DNA from 2 places in the Bacillus sp. TL12 genome. Region 2 is predicted to be linked to the other one. Evidence: predicted binding sites of a transcription regulator. Region 2 holds the regulator's gene; the other holds the start of a gene.
The links. Region 2 encodes Rex, which represses fermentation and respiration genes when NADH is low (regulators of the CRP and FNR family bind a similar motif). Its sites were predicted from a motif close to TTGTGAAATATTTCACAA; they were not measured.
Positions count from the first base shown of each region.

Region 1: LOK41_RS08225 (formate/nitrite transporter family protein) is a predicted target of Rex. The motif match lies at 6,199-6,216, and genes of this name have one in related genera.

Region 1 is NZ_JAJJBY010000006.1:150,336-158,183, reverse strand. It holds gene LOK41_RS08265 (acetoacetyl-CoA reductase) at 37-780, opposite strand; gene phaR (polyhydroxyalkanoic acid synthase subunit PhaR) at 938-1,420, opposite strand; gene phaQ (poly-beta-hydroxybutyrate-responsive repressor) at 1,619-2,071, shown strand; gene phaP (polyhydroxyalkanoic acid inclusion protein PhaP) at 2,114-2,638, shown strand; gene LOK41_RS08245 (MaoC family dehydratase) at 2,740-3,183, shown strand; gene LOK41_RS08240 (alpha/beta-type small acid-soluble spore protein) at 3,355-3,540, shown strand; gene LOK41_RS08235 (TrkH family potassium uptake protein) at 3,658-4,977, shown strand; gene LOK41_RS08230 (TerC family protein) at 5,272-6,069, shown strand; gene LOK41_RS08225 (formate/nitrite transporter family protein) at 6,301-7,152, shown strand; gene LOK41_RS08220 (cyclic-phosphate processing receiver domain-containing protein) at 7,390-7,653, opposite strand; gene LOK41_RS08215 (prepilin peptidase) at 7,641-7,848, opposite strand, start outside.
Region 2 is NZ_JAJJBY010000051.1:4,115-11,962, reverse strand. It holds gene LOK41_RS25330 (NCS2 family permease) at 1-201, opposite strand, end outside; purine riboswitch at 330-431, opposite strand; gene guaA (glutamine-hydrolyzing GMP synthase) at 596-2,134, opposite strand; purine riboswitch at 2,296-2,397, opposite strand; gene groL (chaperonin GroEL) at 2,789-4,423, opposite strand; gene groES (co-chaperone GroES) at 4,461-4,745, opposite strand; gene LOK41_RS25310 (CPBP family intramembrane glutamic endopeptidase) at 5,177-5,920, shown strand; gene LOK41_RS25305 (YdiK family protein) at 5,923-6,117, shown strand; gene LOK41_RS25300 (redox-sensing transcriptional repressor Rex) at 6,143-6,772, opposite strand; gene LOK41_RS25295 (ABC transporter ATP-binding protein) at 6,957-7,848, shown strand, end outside.

The DNA of each region.
Region 1 (7,848 bases), on a different contig from region 2:
ACTCCTGCTATGGATATGCACTTTCTTCTTCCTTCATTACATATATAATCCGCCGTTAATATTTAACTGTTGACCAGTGATATACGCTCCATCACGGCATAGGTATACAACACCTTTTGCAATCTCATCAGCTTGTCCAAAACGTTTCTTTGGAATCTTAGAAACGATTTTTTGGCGAACATCTTCTGGTACTTCTGCTACCATTTCTGTATCAATAAATCCTGGGCAAATCGCATTCACCGTTACATTTGTTTTCGCAAGTTCTAACGCTAATGATTTTGTAAACCCTAACATACCAGCTTTTGCTGCTGAATAGTTTGTTTGGCCAAATCCACCCGCTTGTCCAATAATAGAAGAAATGCTAATGATTCTACCTTCTTCTGATTCTGTTATGTAAGGAAGTGCCGCACTCGTTGTATTAAATACGCTACTTAAATTCACATCGATTACGCGATCCCAGTCTTCACGATTTAATTTTTTGAATGTACGATCTCTTGTAATACCAGCATTATTCACAAGAATATCTACCTTACCAAAATGATTTACCGCTTCATCTACAAGGCGCTTTGCGTCTTCTAGCTTAGAAACATCTGCTTGTACTGCATATACGTCATGACCTTCTAACCCTAATTCATTCACTAGGTTTTCAGCTGCTTCTTTACTGCTATTATAGTTAATAACAACCTTTGCTCCCTCTGTTGCTAACGCTACTGTAATCGCTTTTCCAATCCCTTTTGCTCCACCTGTTACGATTGCTACTTTACCATTTAATTGAGTCATTTCTTTTCCCCCTTTAATGAATTTATGAACGATAATGAATGAATCGAATTAGCACTTATATAAAAAGCACCATATATAATATTTTTTCGCCGTTATACTGCCTGCAAAAAGGATTCTCCCTCCCCTTTTTGATACAAGTAAATAAGGCGCTTCATAACTATTTTTTATTTTCTGGTTTCACAGGTGCTTTCGCCGCTTCTTTCACGGGTTCCTGTAATTTTGCTAACACTTCATTTTGTTTTTCAAGTAATTCTAAAATCTTGTCTACCTTATTTTCTAATGTACGAATATCTTGTTTCACTTTTGTTACATCACGCTTTAGCGTAGGAGATTGTCCTAGAGATTCTGCTTTTTCTTCCAAAAATTCTTCAATGTTATCAACTTTATTTTCTAGGTTGATAACAAGCGTAGCTACCCTTGCAATATCATCTTGAGTTGGTATATTCACTTTTTCTAAATAGCCCTTCGTTGCATCATTTAACATCTTCTGATAAAACAAGTTCAAATCTAGAACGCTTCCCATCCAAGCAGAATACTCTTCTGTTTTGATTGTTTCATTGAGCGCTTTTCCCCAAAATGTTTCAGTCTGTTCATAAGCTTCTTTCCATGCTTGTAGTGGATCGAATTTTTGATCAATCACTTCTCCTACACTCCTTTATTCGTTTTTGAAACAATTCATCCTATTCACTATTTTCTAATATTCTGAATAAAACTTCAAGTCTGTATTTTATTTTTTTCTATATTCCAACAAATGTATTGACATTGAAAACAGATAGGTGTAAATTGCACTTATAAGCAAAAAATTCCATCTAACTGATTCATGAGGTGATGCACAATCATGCTACATAATGAACCAGACCAACAAGAAAGTTTGGAAAAAAACCAAGCGAAACAACCAAACTCCATGCCAAAAAACTTCTTAGTTCCCTTCTTACTTCTATGTCTAAAAGACTGGAGTCTTCACGGTTACAAACTAATTCAAATGCTAATGGATATCGGCTTCTCTTCCGTTGACCAAGGTAATGTGTATAGAACATTACGCAAGTTAGAAAAAGAAAACCTTATTTCTTCTACTTGGGATACAAGTGAAGGTGGGCCAGCAAAGCGAATTTATTCTTTAACAGAATATGGAGAGCAATATTTAGCAACATGCGCGACCTCTTTTGAGCATTACCAAAATATGCTGCGGACGTTTTTTACGTTATACACCAACGCATTCTTTCCATTTTCTACTTCTCCAGAAAAGGATGAGAAAAACTCTTCATCTTCACCTGGTGGTACAGCAGAATAATCTGCGTTCACAATATGCAAAAAAACATTTGGAGGTCAAACAATGGAAACTAAACCATACGAACTTGTCGATGCATTTTGGAAAAATTGGTCACACTCTCTTTCCCTTTTCTCTTCAGCAGGGAAACAATTAGAACAACTTACTTTAGAAACATTAAAACAACAACAAGATGCTTTGCATAAATTAACAGCAGGGGTAGATGAACTCGAAAAAGAACTACAACAATTCACTACTCAATTGAATAGTCAATATACAGAATACGTGAAGCAATTCACAGGAAATTCCTTAAATGAACAAATTAACGAATGGCAAGACAAATGGAATGAACTTTCTAATCATATTCATCAACTAACTGTGTCTCCAACAAAAACATCTTTGACAATTCTTACACAAACGAGTGGCCAGTTTGAAGAAACAACAAAGCAATTCATTGAACAACAACAACTTCAACGGAACGAGGTTCAAAAACAACTAGAAAGTTTTTTGGAAGAATTCAAATCTACGCAGTTGGAACTCGTACAAAAGTTCGAGGAAAACTCAAAAAATCTATTTACTTCCATCAAGTAAGAAAAATGTGGCAGCTTACCGCAGAACAAACTAAACTCTTCCTTCCTCCTATTACATCAAGATGGCTTACATTTTTCGATATGGAAAAGAAGGAGGAAAAAATGAATCCATTTCAAGAAGCACAGTCTGTTCAAGAGCTTCATTATGATGAGATTCAAGTTGGCGATCAAGCATCCTTAACAACAACGATTACGAATGAAGACATTATCACTTTTGCAAAACTGACTGGGGATGTAAATCCAATTCATATTCTAGACTCTTTTGCAAAAACCACAATGTTTAAAGAAAGAATTGCACACGGTATGCTTGTTTCAGGATTTATTTCTACCGTTCTTGGAACAAAATTACCAGGAAAAAACACAATTTATTTATCACAAAATGTATCATTTCGGGCACCTGTAAAAATTGGTGACACTTTACGTGTCGTCGCAGAAGTGATCAAAAAACGTGATGATAAAAAGATTATTACGTTGCAAACAAATGTATATAATCAATTGAATAACCTAGTTGTCGAAGGGACAGCAACAATACTGAAAAAAGAGTAGCAAATTTGCTACTCTTTTTTCGTATCCAATAACTTCTAATCTCACCGATTACTTCCGTGTATGAGCAAACATATAACACATACACTAACGATACCAGTTTATACAGTGAGCCCACCTCTTCACTGCTCATAAAAAAAAATAAACTGGAATATACATTAGGATGTGTTATAAATGGTAAAAACAAATAAATTACTTGTTCCTGGTGCTGAGCAAGCATTGGAACAATTTAAATATGAAATTGCTCAAGAGTTCGGTGTAAGCTTAGGTTCTAATACAGCATCTCGTTCTAACGGATCTGTCGGTGGCGAAGTAACAAAACGTCTTGTTTCCTTAGCACAACAGCAATTACGTGGATAATCCTATAACAATGGCGTCAGGAGGCAGACACACTCTGCCTCCTTTCTTTTTGACAACATACATTATCATCCTTCTTCACATACTACAAAGAGCAAATCGAAAGGACAGATGTATACTATGAAACGGATTAACATCAGAATGAGTCCACCTCGTGTACTTACATTATCTTTTATTACATTAACCATTATCGGAACATGTTTATTAAAACTACCTATCTCTACTACAACACCCATTTCTTGGCTAGACGCTCTATTTACAACTGTTTCTGCATGTACAGTTACAGGACTCGGCGTTGTCGACACCGGAAAAGTATTCACCTTATTTGGCCAACTCGTCATTTTAACACTCATTCAAGTTGGCGGCCTCGGGATTATGAGCTTCGCTGTATTAATCGCGATTATGCTCGGAAGAAAAATCGGTCTCCAAAATCGAATTTTACTACAGCAAGCATTAAACCAAACAAATATCGGCGGAGTAATCCGTCTCGCAAAATCATTATTTTTATTTTCTTTTACCATTGAATGTTTTGCTACCCTCCTTCTTGCTTTTGAATGGATTCCCAAATACGGTGTTTCCAGCGGACTATATTATAGTTTTTTTCATGCTATTTCAGCATTTAACAACGCTGGATTTTCTATTTGGACTGATAACTTGATGTCACATTCTCATAGTATACTCGTCAACGTAGTCATTTCGTCTCTCATTATTTTAGGCGGAATTGGCTTCACAGTCGTAGTGGATATAAAGAGAAAACGCAACTTTAAGAACCTTACGTTACACTCTAAACTTATGCTCTCATCTACTCTTATTGTAAATATAGCTGCTACAATTTTAATTTTTATATTCGAATTCCATAATCCCATTTCCATGAAAGGCTTTACACCATTTGAAGAAGGACTCGCAGCCTATTTCCAAGCCGTTTCCACACGCACAGCTGGATTTAATACTGTTGATATGGCTCAATTAACAAAACCATCACTTTTACTAATGATGTTACTTATGTTCATCGGTGCTGGTAGTGCTTCAACAGGCGGAGGCATTAAATTAACAACCTTTTTAATTATGTTATTAGGGGTACTTAAATTTTTGCAAGAGAAAGATGATATTGTCATCTTTAAAAAATCAATCAAAGATGGTTTAATTGTAAAGTCACTTGCCATTGTAGTCATTTCAATCTCATTTATTTTCTTCGCTATATTAATTTTAAGTATCACTGAACAAGTTCCCCTCTTACTAAGTGCCTTTGAAGTATTTTCAGCATTTGGGACTGTTGGGCTCAGTATGGGACTTACCCCAAAACTCACAATAATTGGGAAATTAACTATTATATTTATGATGTTTTTTGGAAAAATGGGTCCTTTAACATTAGCATTTTCTTTTGCACGAAAAAAACAAAGAAAGGTAAAATATCCAAACGAAGACATTTTAACAGGTTGACAAACATTTACATCATCCATATAATAAGAATATAATAGCATATCTCCAAAGGGGAGTAGCGTCCGAGAATTTATTCTTGGAAACAAAGTCGTCATTACGTAGAACCTAGTTCTTCCGGCTTTGTTGGCATTTCATTACATATGTCTAGCAAGACCTTTGCCTATTAACGGCAGAGGTCTTTTTTGCATTTTTTCCAGTTCCTCCCACCGTTGATAAGCTGGAGTATGGGGAAACTAAACAGTGGGGAAACCTCTTCACTTGTTTAATATTTATACAAATGAGAGGAGAATGTACATGGATGTATCATTATTATTGGAGTATGGTTGGGTATTATTAATTTTAGTTGCACTGGAAGGAATTTTAGCAGCTGATAACGCGCTAGTTCTTGCAATCATGGTAAAACATTTACCAGAAGAAAAACGAAAAAAAGCACTATTTTACGGTTTAGCAGGAGCTTTCGTCTTCCGCTTCGGATCATTGTTTATGATTTCTTTCTTAGTCGACGTATGGCAAGTGCAGGCAATCGGTGCGATTTACTTAATGTTTATCGCTGGTAACCACTTATTCAAAACATACGTTAAGAAGAATTCACATGAGGAAGCTGCAGAGAAAGAATCAAAAAAGAAACAAGAAAATTTTTGGTGGACAGTATTTAAAGTTGAAGTTGCTGATATTGCGTTTGCTGTTGATTCTATTTTAGCGGCTGTTGCATTAGCAATGACTTTACCAAAAACAGGTCTTGGTACAATTGGTAGCCTTGATACAGGACAGTTCCTAGTTATTTTTGCAGGTGGGATGATCGGATTAATTATTATGCGATTTGCTGCGACTGCGTTCGTACAACTATTAAAACGTAAACCAGGATTAGAAACTGCTGCTTTCTTAATTGTTGGTTGGGTTGGTGTTAAATTAGCTGTTTACACATTAGCTCACCCTGCTTTAGGTGTTATTCCACACAGTTTCCCAGAGTCTACTACATGGAAATTAATATTCTGGACTGTATTAATCGGAATTGCAGCTGGCGGTTGGTTCTTCTCAAAAGATACAAGTGTCCAAACTATACAAAAGAATTTGGATGAAAAAGCGCTGTAACAACAGCGCTTTTTTCATTGACCTCAAAAATAGATAAAGGATCCATTGAGTGTTACTTTCCCTCTTTTTTCAAGCATATAATATTATAATACAATTTGTTAACGCTTTCATTTTGAAGGTATGTCCTTTTTGTGAAATATTGAACAACCTTATTGAAACGAGAAGTAAATACGTGTACTTTATTCATATAAGGAGTATTTACAGACAATGCACTAAAGGAGCGTATTACTTATGCTAGAACAAGGATTAGCTTACGTTGTACAGCTTGCACAGAAGAAGAAACACATGTTGGATGCAAATCCAATACAATATTTCATTCGTGCTGCACTAGCTGGGATTTATATTGGCTTTATTATTGTATTATGTTTTAAACTTGGTAACTTTTTTCATATCGCAAATTCACCCGGAACATATTTAGCAGCTTCTATGTTTTTCGGAATTGCACTTGTCTTAATTATATATGGCGGAGCTGAATTATTTACAGGGAATACAATGTATTTTACAGTCGCAACTCTGCGAAAAGAAACTACAATTGTCGATACACTTCGCAATTGGGGTGCTTGTTATGCAGGTAATTTAGCAGGTGCAGTATTTTTCGCATTACTATTTTATGCAACTGGTATTTTTGAAGCAATTGATCATGAACACTTAATGAATACAGTCGTTGAAGGAAAAATGGGAACACCTACAATGCAATTATTTTTCAAAGCGATTTTATGTAACTGGCTTGTGTGCCTTGCATGTTTCCTTCCCTCTCAAGTAAAAGGAGATACAGCAAAAATACTTATGATGATGTTTCTTGTCTTCACTTTCTTCTTATCTGGTTATGAACATAGCATTGCAAACTTATCACTATTTGCATTATCTTTAATATCACCACACCCTGATACAATCTCTTTCGCCGGTGCTATTCATAACTTAATTCCGGTTACAATTGGGAACATTATTGGTGGATCCGTATTCGTTGGTATGGTGTATCATTATTTAATTATAAAAAATCCAGAGCCTAAAGCGGCAGAAGATAACTTAGAAGCAATTCAACAAGAAGAAATTATACCTTTACAAGCACATATGAAGCACTAAAAAAGTTCCAAGGACCCCTTGGAGCTTTTTAACTTCCAGTACATTTCACCTGTATATTTGAAGAAATCTCGCTCACTTCTTTCCCCTTATTTATCCCGCACTAACGAGCAGTAATACTCCCACCTCAAAATTCGGCGGGAGCAAAGAAGTTAGGTGGGAGATAAACTGCCCGTAAAGGCCCGATTGGTTCAACTAATAATCAGTGGGGGATGAGGAAAACCCCCACTGATTAAAGTTTCACTTTATCCGGTCCAACATATACTGCATACCAATTGAATCGTTTGTATGTAAATGAATTTCCTTTGCGTATAGACCTTCTGTACAAAAAATTTCTAAAAAATCCAAACCATTTTTTTGACGCCATCCCATATTATAGTCAAGAGATAGGATACTCACATCATGGTCTCTAACAATTTTGATAGCCTCTTCCACCGTTGTTACTAAAACATAACCGAATGGACAAGGCCTTTGATCCTCTACCTCTCCTTTTACTCCAAATATACTATAGCCAAATAACAGACTGTTCCAAGTGCAATAAACGGTCCAAATGGTAAAGCTTGTTTTCGATTCATCCGTCTTAATAAAATAGCCATTCCGAAAAAACAAAGACTCGTGCTAGAAGCAAAACAAAGCACAATAAAAATTGCTTTCGCTCCTATTATAAACCCAAGTAGTGAAAGTAATTTCACATCGCCT
Region 2 (7,848 bases):
TGCTGCTGCTAATGCAGTAGCAACAAACACCGCACCTGGATCCATTCCTGTTCCAGCTGGTAACCCTTTAATATTTCCCAGTGACAGTGTAGCAGGATTGACAAAAAGTACATAAGCCATAGATAAAAATGTCGTTAACCCCGCAATGAACTCTGTTTTATAATTCGTGCCGAGTTCATCAAACTGAAAATAACGTTTCATCCTACGTTTCCCCCGTTATATGATTACTCGTCGTAATCCTCCCTAACCCTCTTTTATCTATAAAAATAAAAAAGGCCTCCATTGCGTATACATGGAAGCGTTCTATAAACAAAGGTAGATTTCCCCTAACCTTTATACAAACGCCTCGTAGTCAAGCCATTTACGGTAGCTAGGTAGAAACTTTCAGGCCATATCCCCGATATTATACGACGGCTGTAATATTCATTTTTCGCATCAATTACATACTCATATTAACTCACACACAGGTATATGTCAATCTAAAAGCGAACATTTTTACACAAACACATATTTTCGTTCGTATAAATAGATTAAAAAAGATCCATCTATGCATAAAATCATAGATGGATCTCCCTTTAAGCGAATAAACCTTATTCTATTCCCACTCGATTGTTGCTGGTGGCTTACTCGTTACATCATACACGATACGGTTAACGTGTTTTACTTCGTTTACGATACGTACAGAGATTTTCTCTAATACGTCCCAAGGGATACGTGCCCAGTCAGCTGTCATACCATCGATAGATGTTACTGCACGAATACCTACTGTGTAGTCGTAAGTACGCTCGTCACCCATAACACCTACACTACGCATGCCAGGAAGTGCAGTGAAGTATTGCCAAATTTCACGGTCTAAGCCTGCTTTTTTGATTTCTTCACGTAAAATTGCATCAGATTCACGAACAATTTCTAATTTCTCTTCTGTAATTTCACCTAATACACGAATACCAAGTCCTGGACCTGGGAACGGTTGACGCCATACGATTTCATCAGGAATTCCTAGTTCTGATCCTAATACACGTACTTCATCTTTAAATAACGTATTTAATGGTTCAATTAATTTGAATTGCATATCTTCTGGAAGTCCGCCAACGTTATGATGAGACTTAATTGTTTGTGCAGTTGCTGTACCACTTTCAACGATGTCAGTGTACAGTGTACCTTGTGCTAAGAAGTCCATTCCTTCTAATTTAGAAGCTTCATCATCAAATACGTAAATAAATTCGTTACCGATAATTTTACGTTTTTGTTCTGGATCTTCAACGCCTTTTAATTTATTCATAAAGCGTTCTTTCGCATCCACTTTAATAACGTTCATGTGGAAGCCTTCGCTAAATGTTTTCATAACGCCTTCTGCTTCACCTTTACGAAGTAAACCGTGGTCAACGAAAATACATGTTAATTGATCACCGATCGCTTTATGAATTAATACTGCTACAACAGAAGAATCTACACCGCCGCTAAGTGCGCATAGTACTTTTTTGTCGCCAACTGTTTCACGGATCTTTTCTAATTCTACTTCGATAAAGTTCTCCATGTTCCATCCTTCAGAACAACCACATACGCCGAATACAAAGTTTTTGATTAAATCATTTCCGTGCTCAGAATGACGTACTTCTGGGTGGAACTGTACACCGTATAATTTTTGCGCTTCATTGCTCATACCAGCAATTGGACAAGACTCACTTGTTGCATCTACTACGAAACCTTCTGGTAAACCTGTTACTAAGTCACCATGGCTCATCCATACAACTTGCTCTTCTGGAAGGTTTGCATATAATTTTGATTCGTTCTCTACTTTCAGAACTGCTTTTCCGTACTCACGATGGTTTGCACGTTCTACTTTTCCACCAAAGTGTTGTGTCATCAGCTGCATGCCGTAGCAAATACCAAAGATCGGTAAGCCTAATTCAAAGATTTTTTCATCACAGTGGAATGCATTTTCACCATATACACTGTTTGGTCCACCAGAGAAAATAATCCCTTTTGGATTCATTGCTTTAATTTCTTCTGCAGTAATTGTATGTGGATGAAGTTCACTGTATACACCGAACTCACGAATTCGACGTGCAATTAACTGATTGTATTGACTCCCAAAATCTAAAACGATAATCGTATCGTGCTGTTTCTTCAAAATAATCACCCCAACGTTAGTTCTCGTATATAAATATTTTCACCAATTTGGCAAAAAGCATTACCAATATAATAAAAAAAGCCAGTCCTCCGCCCTCAGTCTCATAACAAAGAAAAGGCAGGGGTCTGACTTTATAAAGATAGTATTCCGCTCTTTATAAATATAAGACGCACTGCCTTCATAGTCAGGTTGTTTACGGTAACCCGGTAGAGACTCTCAAACCATATCATTGAGGATATATGAAGGATTGTTTTATATTATCTTCCTAGATTCTAACAATGAAGTATCGATATGGTCAAGAGAGAAAGCGACAAAATTCTACAGAAATTATTTTCCTTGTACAATAAAACTTTTCTTCACTATAAATATAGAGGTTTCATATACATCCACTTCTATATAAATACAGATTGAAAAACTAACACAAAACCATTCCTTTTAGATGGAAGAGAGGATCCGTTCACGAGTAGAAGCGGTCAGTACCTGTTTTAGCGCTATGCCACGTAAAAACAGAAAGAGAAAACGAGTGGAGATCTTCTTTTGTTTTCATAACCGCGACTTACTTCTAGATTGAAAAATTCAAATGGATATATAAATGAAAAAACAAAAAAAACATCCACCTCTATATAGAGATGGATGTTCCGCCAGCGGATGAAATTACATCATGCCGCCCATACCGCCCATGCCCATGCCGCCCATGTCAGGCATTGCTGGTGCATTTGGTTCTGGTTTGTCAGCAACTACAGCTTCAGTTGTTAAGAACATAGCTGCAACAGATGCTGCGTTTTGAAGTGCAGAACGAGTTACTTTTGCTGGGTCTACGATACCAGACTCAAGCATGTTTACCCATTCGCCAGTAGCTGCGTTGAAACCAACGCCTACTTTTTCGCCTTTTAGACGTTCTACAACTACAGATCCTTCTAGACCAGCATTGATTGCGATTTGGCGAACTGGCTCTTCTAATGCACGAAGTACAATGTTGATACCTGTTGCTTCGTCACCTTCAGCTGAAATAGAAGCTACTTTAGTGTATACGTTCATAAGTGAAGTACCGCCACCTGCAACAATACCTTCTTCTACTGCTGCACGAGTTGAGTTAAGTGCATCTTCAATGCGAAGTTTGCGTTCTTTTAACTCAGTTTCAGTTGCTGCACCTACTTTAATTACCGCTACGCCGCCTGCAAGTTTAGCAAGACGCTCTTGTAATTTTTCACGATCGAATTCAGAAGTAGTGTCTTCTAATTGCGCACGGATTTGACCGATGCGAGCTTCGATTTGTTCAGTGCTTCCTACACCTTCAACTACAGTTGTGTTTTCTTTTGTTACAACAACTTTACCAGCGCGTCCTAAAGATGCAACTGTAGCAGATTTCAAGTCACGACCTAGTTCTTCAGTGATTACTTCGCCACCAGTTAAGATTGCGATATCTTCAAGCATTGCTTTACGACGGTCACCAAATCCAGGAGCTTTAACAGCTACTACATTGAATGTACCACGAAGTTTGTTTACTACTAATGTAGCTAACGCTTCGCCTTCTACATCTTCTGCAATGATAAGAAGTGGTTTACCTTGTTGTACCACTTGCTCTAACACTGGTAAGATTTCTTGAATGTTAGAAATCTTTTTGTCAGTGATTAAGATGTATGGGTTATCAAGGACTGCTTCCATTTTGTCAGAATCAGTAATCATGTAAGGAGATGCATATCCACGATCAAATTGCATACCTTCTACTACATCTAATTCTGTTGTGAAGCCTTTAGATTCTTCTAAAGTAATAACGCCGTCGTTACCAACGCGCTCCATTGCCTCAGCAATTAGTTTACCTACTTCTTCGTCAGCAGCAGAGATAGCAGCTACTTGCGCGATAGAAGATTTACCTTCGATTGGTTTAGAAATCGTTTTTAATTCTTCTACTGCCGCAACAACAGCTTTTTCGATACCTTTACGAAGGCCCATTGGGTTCGCACCAGCTGTTACGTTTTTTAAACCTTCACGAATCATAGCTTGTGCTAATACAGTTGCAGTTGTTGTTCCGTCACCAGCTACGTCATTGGTTTTGCTAGCAACTTCTGCTACTAATTTTGCACCCATGTTTTCGAATGCATCTTCTAATTCGATTTCTTTCGCGATTGTTACACCATCATTTGTAATAAGTGGTGAACCGAATTTTTTCTCAAGTACAACGTTGCGACCTTTTGGTCCAAGTGTTACTTTTACTGCGTTTGCAAGAGTGTCGACACCACGAAGCATCGAACGACGTGCTTCTTCACTAAATTTAATATCTTTTGCCATAATAATTGACCCCCTTGGATTTTTAAAATGTATATAATTAACCGATAACTGCTAAAATGTCACTTTCACGTAAAATCAAGTAGTCTGTACCTTCATATTTCACTTCAGTACCTGCATATTTTGAGAAGATGATAAGATCACCTGCTGCTACCTCTAAAGCAACACGCTCACCATTTTCAAGCACTCGACCAGTACCTACTGCAATAACTTTACCCTCTTGTGGTTTTTCTTTTGCAGTGTCTGGTAATACAATACCACTTGCTGTTTTTTCTTCTGCTTGAACAAGCTCAATTACAACGCGATCACCTAATGGCTTTAGCATGAACAATAACCTCCTCATTTTCCTATGTAAATTTTCTTTATTAGCACTCAAAGACCACGAGTGCTAACACACTTATAATAATAAATAATCTAATTTTCTTTTGCAAGTAAAAAAATCATAATTTTTTCGCAAATTACTAGATAAACTTTTTCTATACGCCTTTCTAAAAAATAATTCTCCCTTATAACCATTATTAAGAAGGCACGCGATATATGAATCGGCTTTTCCACTTATCGTATGTTACAATATGAAAGATGCCATAAGTTATTTTCTCTATAGGCACTGCTTTTTCCTGTTATCTATTTCATTTTCAAATAAAGATTTACAAAAAAATCATAATCCAAACGGTTATTACGTATCCCACAGCGGGATGTTTACATGTTATCTCGCCTTATCTCATAAACTAGAGTTAGAAAGGATGGTTAACCCATTTGAAAAAACAATATTGGTGGATTATAGTTACATATATTCTGATGCAACTATCGGGAATTGTTGGAATATGGCTCCTTTTCAAAACAGGGCTATATGATAATATGGCAGTTTCACGAGAGCAAAAAATGCAAATCATGGCTGGTCACTGGTCAATCATCAGCTTTTTCATTGCATTATGTATTATACTTTGGCTACTTAGAACCGATATTCGCGATAGACATTTAGATACGAAGCGAGCTAGTGTTCCTGCGACAATCGGCTGGATTTTTATTGGTTTCTTTTTAGCTATGTTTGCTCAAATACTTGCAGCTAATATTGAAATGCGATTATTAGGGATTAATCCTGGTTCTCAAAACACACAAGATTTGATGGAAATAGCAAGAGCTACTCCATGGTTTCTTATTGTTATATCAATCATTGGCCCTATTTTAGAAGAGATTGTCTTTAGAAAAATTTTATTTGGAACTCTCTATAAAAGATTTAATTTCTTTATCGCGGCAATTATTAGTTCGCTTGTTTTCGCAGCAATTCACTTTGATTTTACACACTTGTTAGTATACACTTCCATGGGACTTGTTTTCGCTTTTCTATATGTGAAAACAAAACGAATCATCGTTCCTATTATGGCTCACGTTGCCATGAATACATTAGTCGCAATAACTCAAGTACTAGTAAGTAACGAACAAATACAAGAAATGATTAAACAAGCAGAAAAAATGCAAGGATTTATCGGAGGATTTTAAATATGAGGAACTCACCATTGTTCATGGCAGCACTGTATTTCCTTCTTGGATGTGTCTTCACACGTTTCGCAATTACGAACGTTACAGATACAATTTGGAACTTTGGGACACTGCTGTTTGCTGCTATGGCAACAATTGATTTTAATTTGGCACTTCGACTTATCTTAGTCAAATTTACAAAGAAAAAGCAACAATAAAACGCAGAGGGATTTCCTCTGCGTTTTATTGTGGATAATTTTTCAAAAAATAAACGAGTGTTTGTAATTCTACAGCTAAATCAATATGATGAATTCTTATATTTTCTGACACATTTAATCGCGCCGGTGTAAAATTTAAAATTCCGTGTACATTTGTTTCAGCCAATCGATCTGCTACAGCTTGTGCAACGGTAGCAGGTACTGTTAATATTGCCACTTGTATCTCATTTGTTAAACGATCTTCTAATTCATCCAAATGATATACAGGAATTCCTCCGATTTCTTTTCCAACTTTCTCTTCATTAACATCAAATGCCATTTCAATCTTTGTATTATTATTTTTAGTGAAATTATAATGTAAGAAAGCGGTCCCTAAATTACCCACTCCAATAAGTGCTACACGTGTTATATCATCTTGATCAAGCGTTTCTCGAAAGAACGATAATAAATAATTTACATTATATCCATAGCCCTTTTTCCCTAACGCTCCAAAATATGAAAAATCTCTCCGAATTGTTGCTGAGTCTACCTTTACAGCTTCACTCAATTCTGCCGATGAAACACGTTGCTTACCAGAAAGAGATAAGTTTTGGATAAATCGATAGTATAGAGGCAATCGTTTGGCAGTGGCCTGTGGAATCTTTTGCTGATCCATGTAACCTCTCCTCTCTTCCTATCTTTGTTCACAGATTTAAAACAAATACATAAGTTTAGCACTTATGACTTTCCTTGTATAATAGAGAGAAGACTTCTCTCTTTATTTTAAACTATACACTATTTTTAGTATGATTGAGAAATATAAACATGGCAAAGTTAAGAAATTATTTGAGGTGAAAACATTGATTTTATTACAAGTGAATGGGCTTTCAAAATTATACGGTGCTGAAACAATTCTTGCAAACATTAAATTGGAAGTTCAAACAAGAGATCGTATTGCACTAGTTGGTCGAAATGGTGCTGGAAAATCTACATTATTAAAAATAATTGCTGGTGAACTATCTCACGATGGCGGAGAAATTATAAAACCAAAGGATGTCTCTATCGGATATTTAGCCCAAAATACTGGCTTAGAAACAACCTTAACAATTTGGGATGAAATGCTTACTGTCTTTTCTCACCTGCAACAAATGGAAAAGAAACTTCGAAGGCTAGAGCACGAAATGGGGCAGGAAGAGAACTTTTCAAATACTGCTACGTACGAGAAATTACTCGCTGATTATGATCAACTACAGTTAGACTACAAAGATCAAGGCGGTTACCAATATGAAGCAGATATTCGCTCCATTTTAAGTGGACTTGGTTTTCCAGTGGAAACACACCAAACAACAATTTCTACGTTAAGTGGCGGACAGAAAACAAGACTTGCTCTTGGGAAGTTACTGCTTACAAAACCAGACTTACTCATCTTGGACGAGCCAACAAACCACTTAGATATTGATACATTAACATGGCTTGAACAATATTTACAAGGCTATCCTGGCGCTATTTTAATCGTGTCCCACGATCGCTACTTTTTAGATAAACTTGTTACACAAGTATATGAAATTTCTAATAAAGAAAGCAGACGATATGTTGGTAACTACAGTAAATATTTAGATTTAAAAGCTGCACTATATGAGCAAGAAATGAAACGTTATGAGAAACAACAAGAGGAAATTGCGAAACTTGAAGACTTCGTCCAAAAAAATATTGCCCGTGCGTCTACAACAAAACGTGCACAAAGTCGTCAAA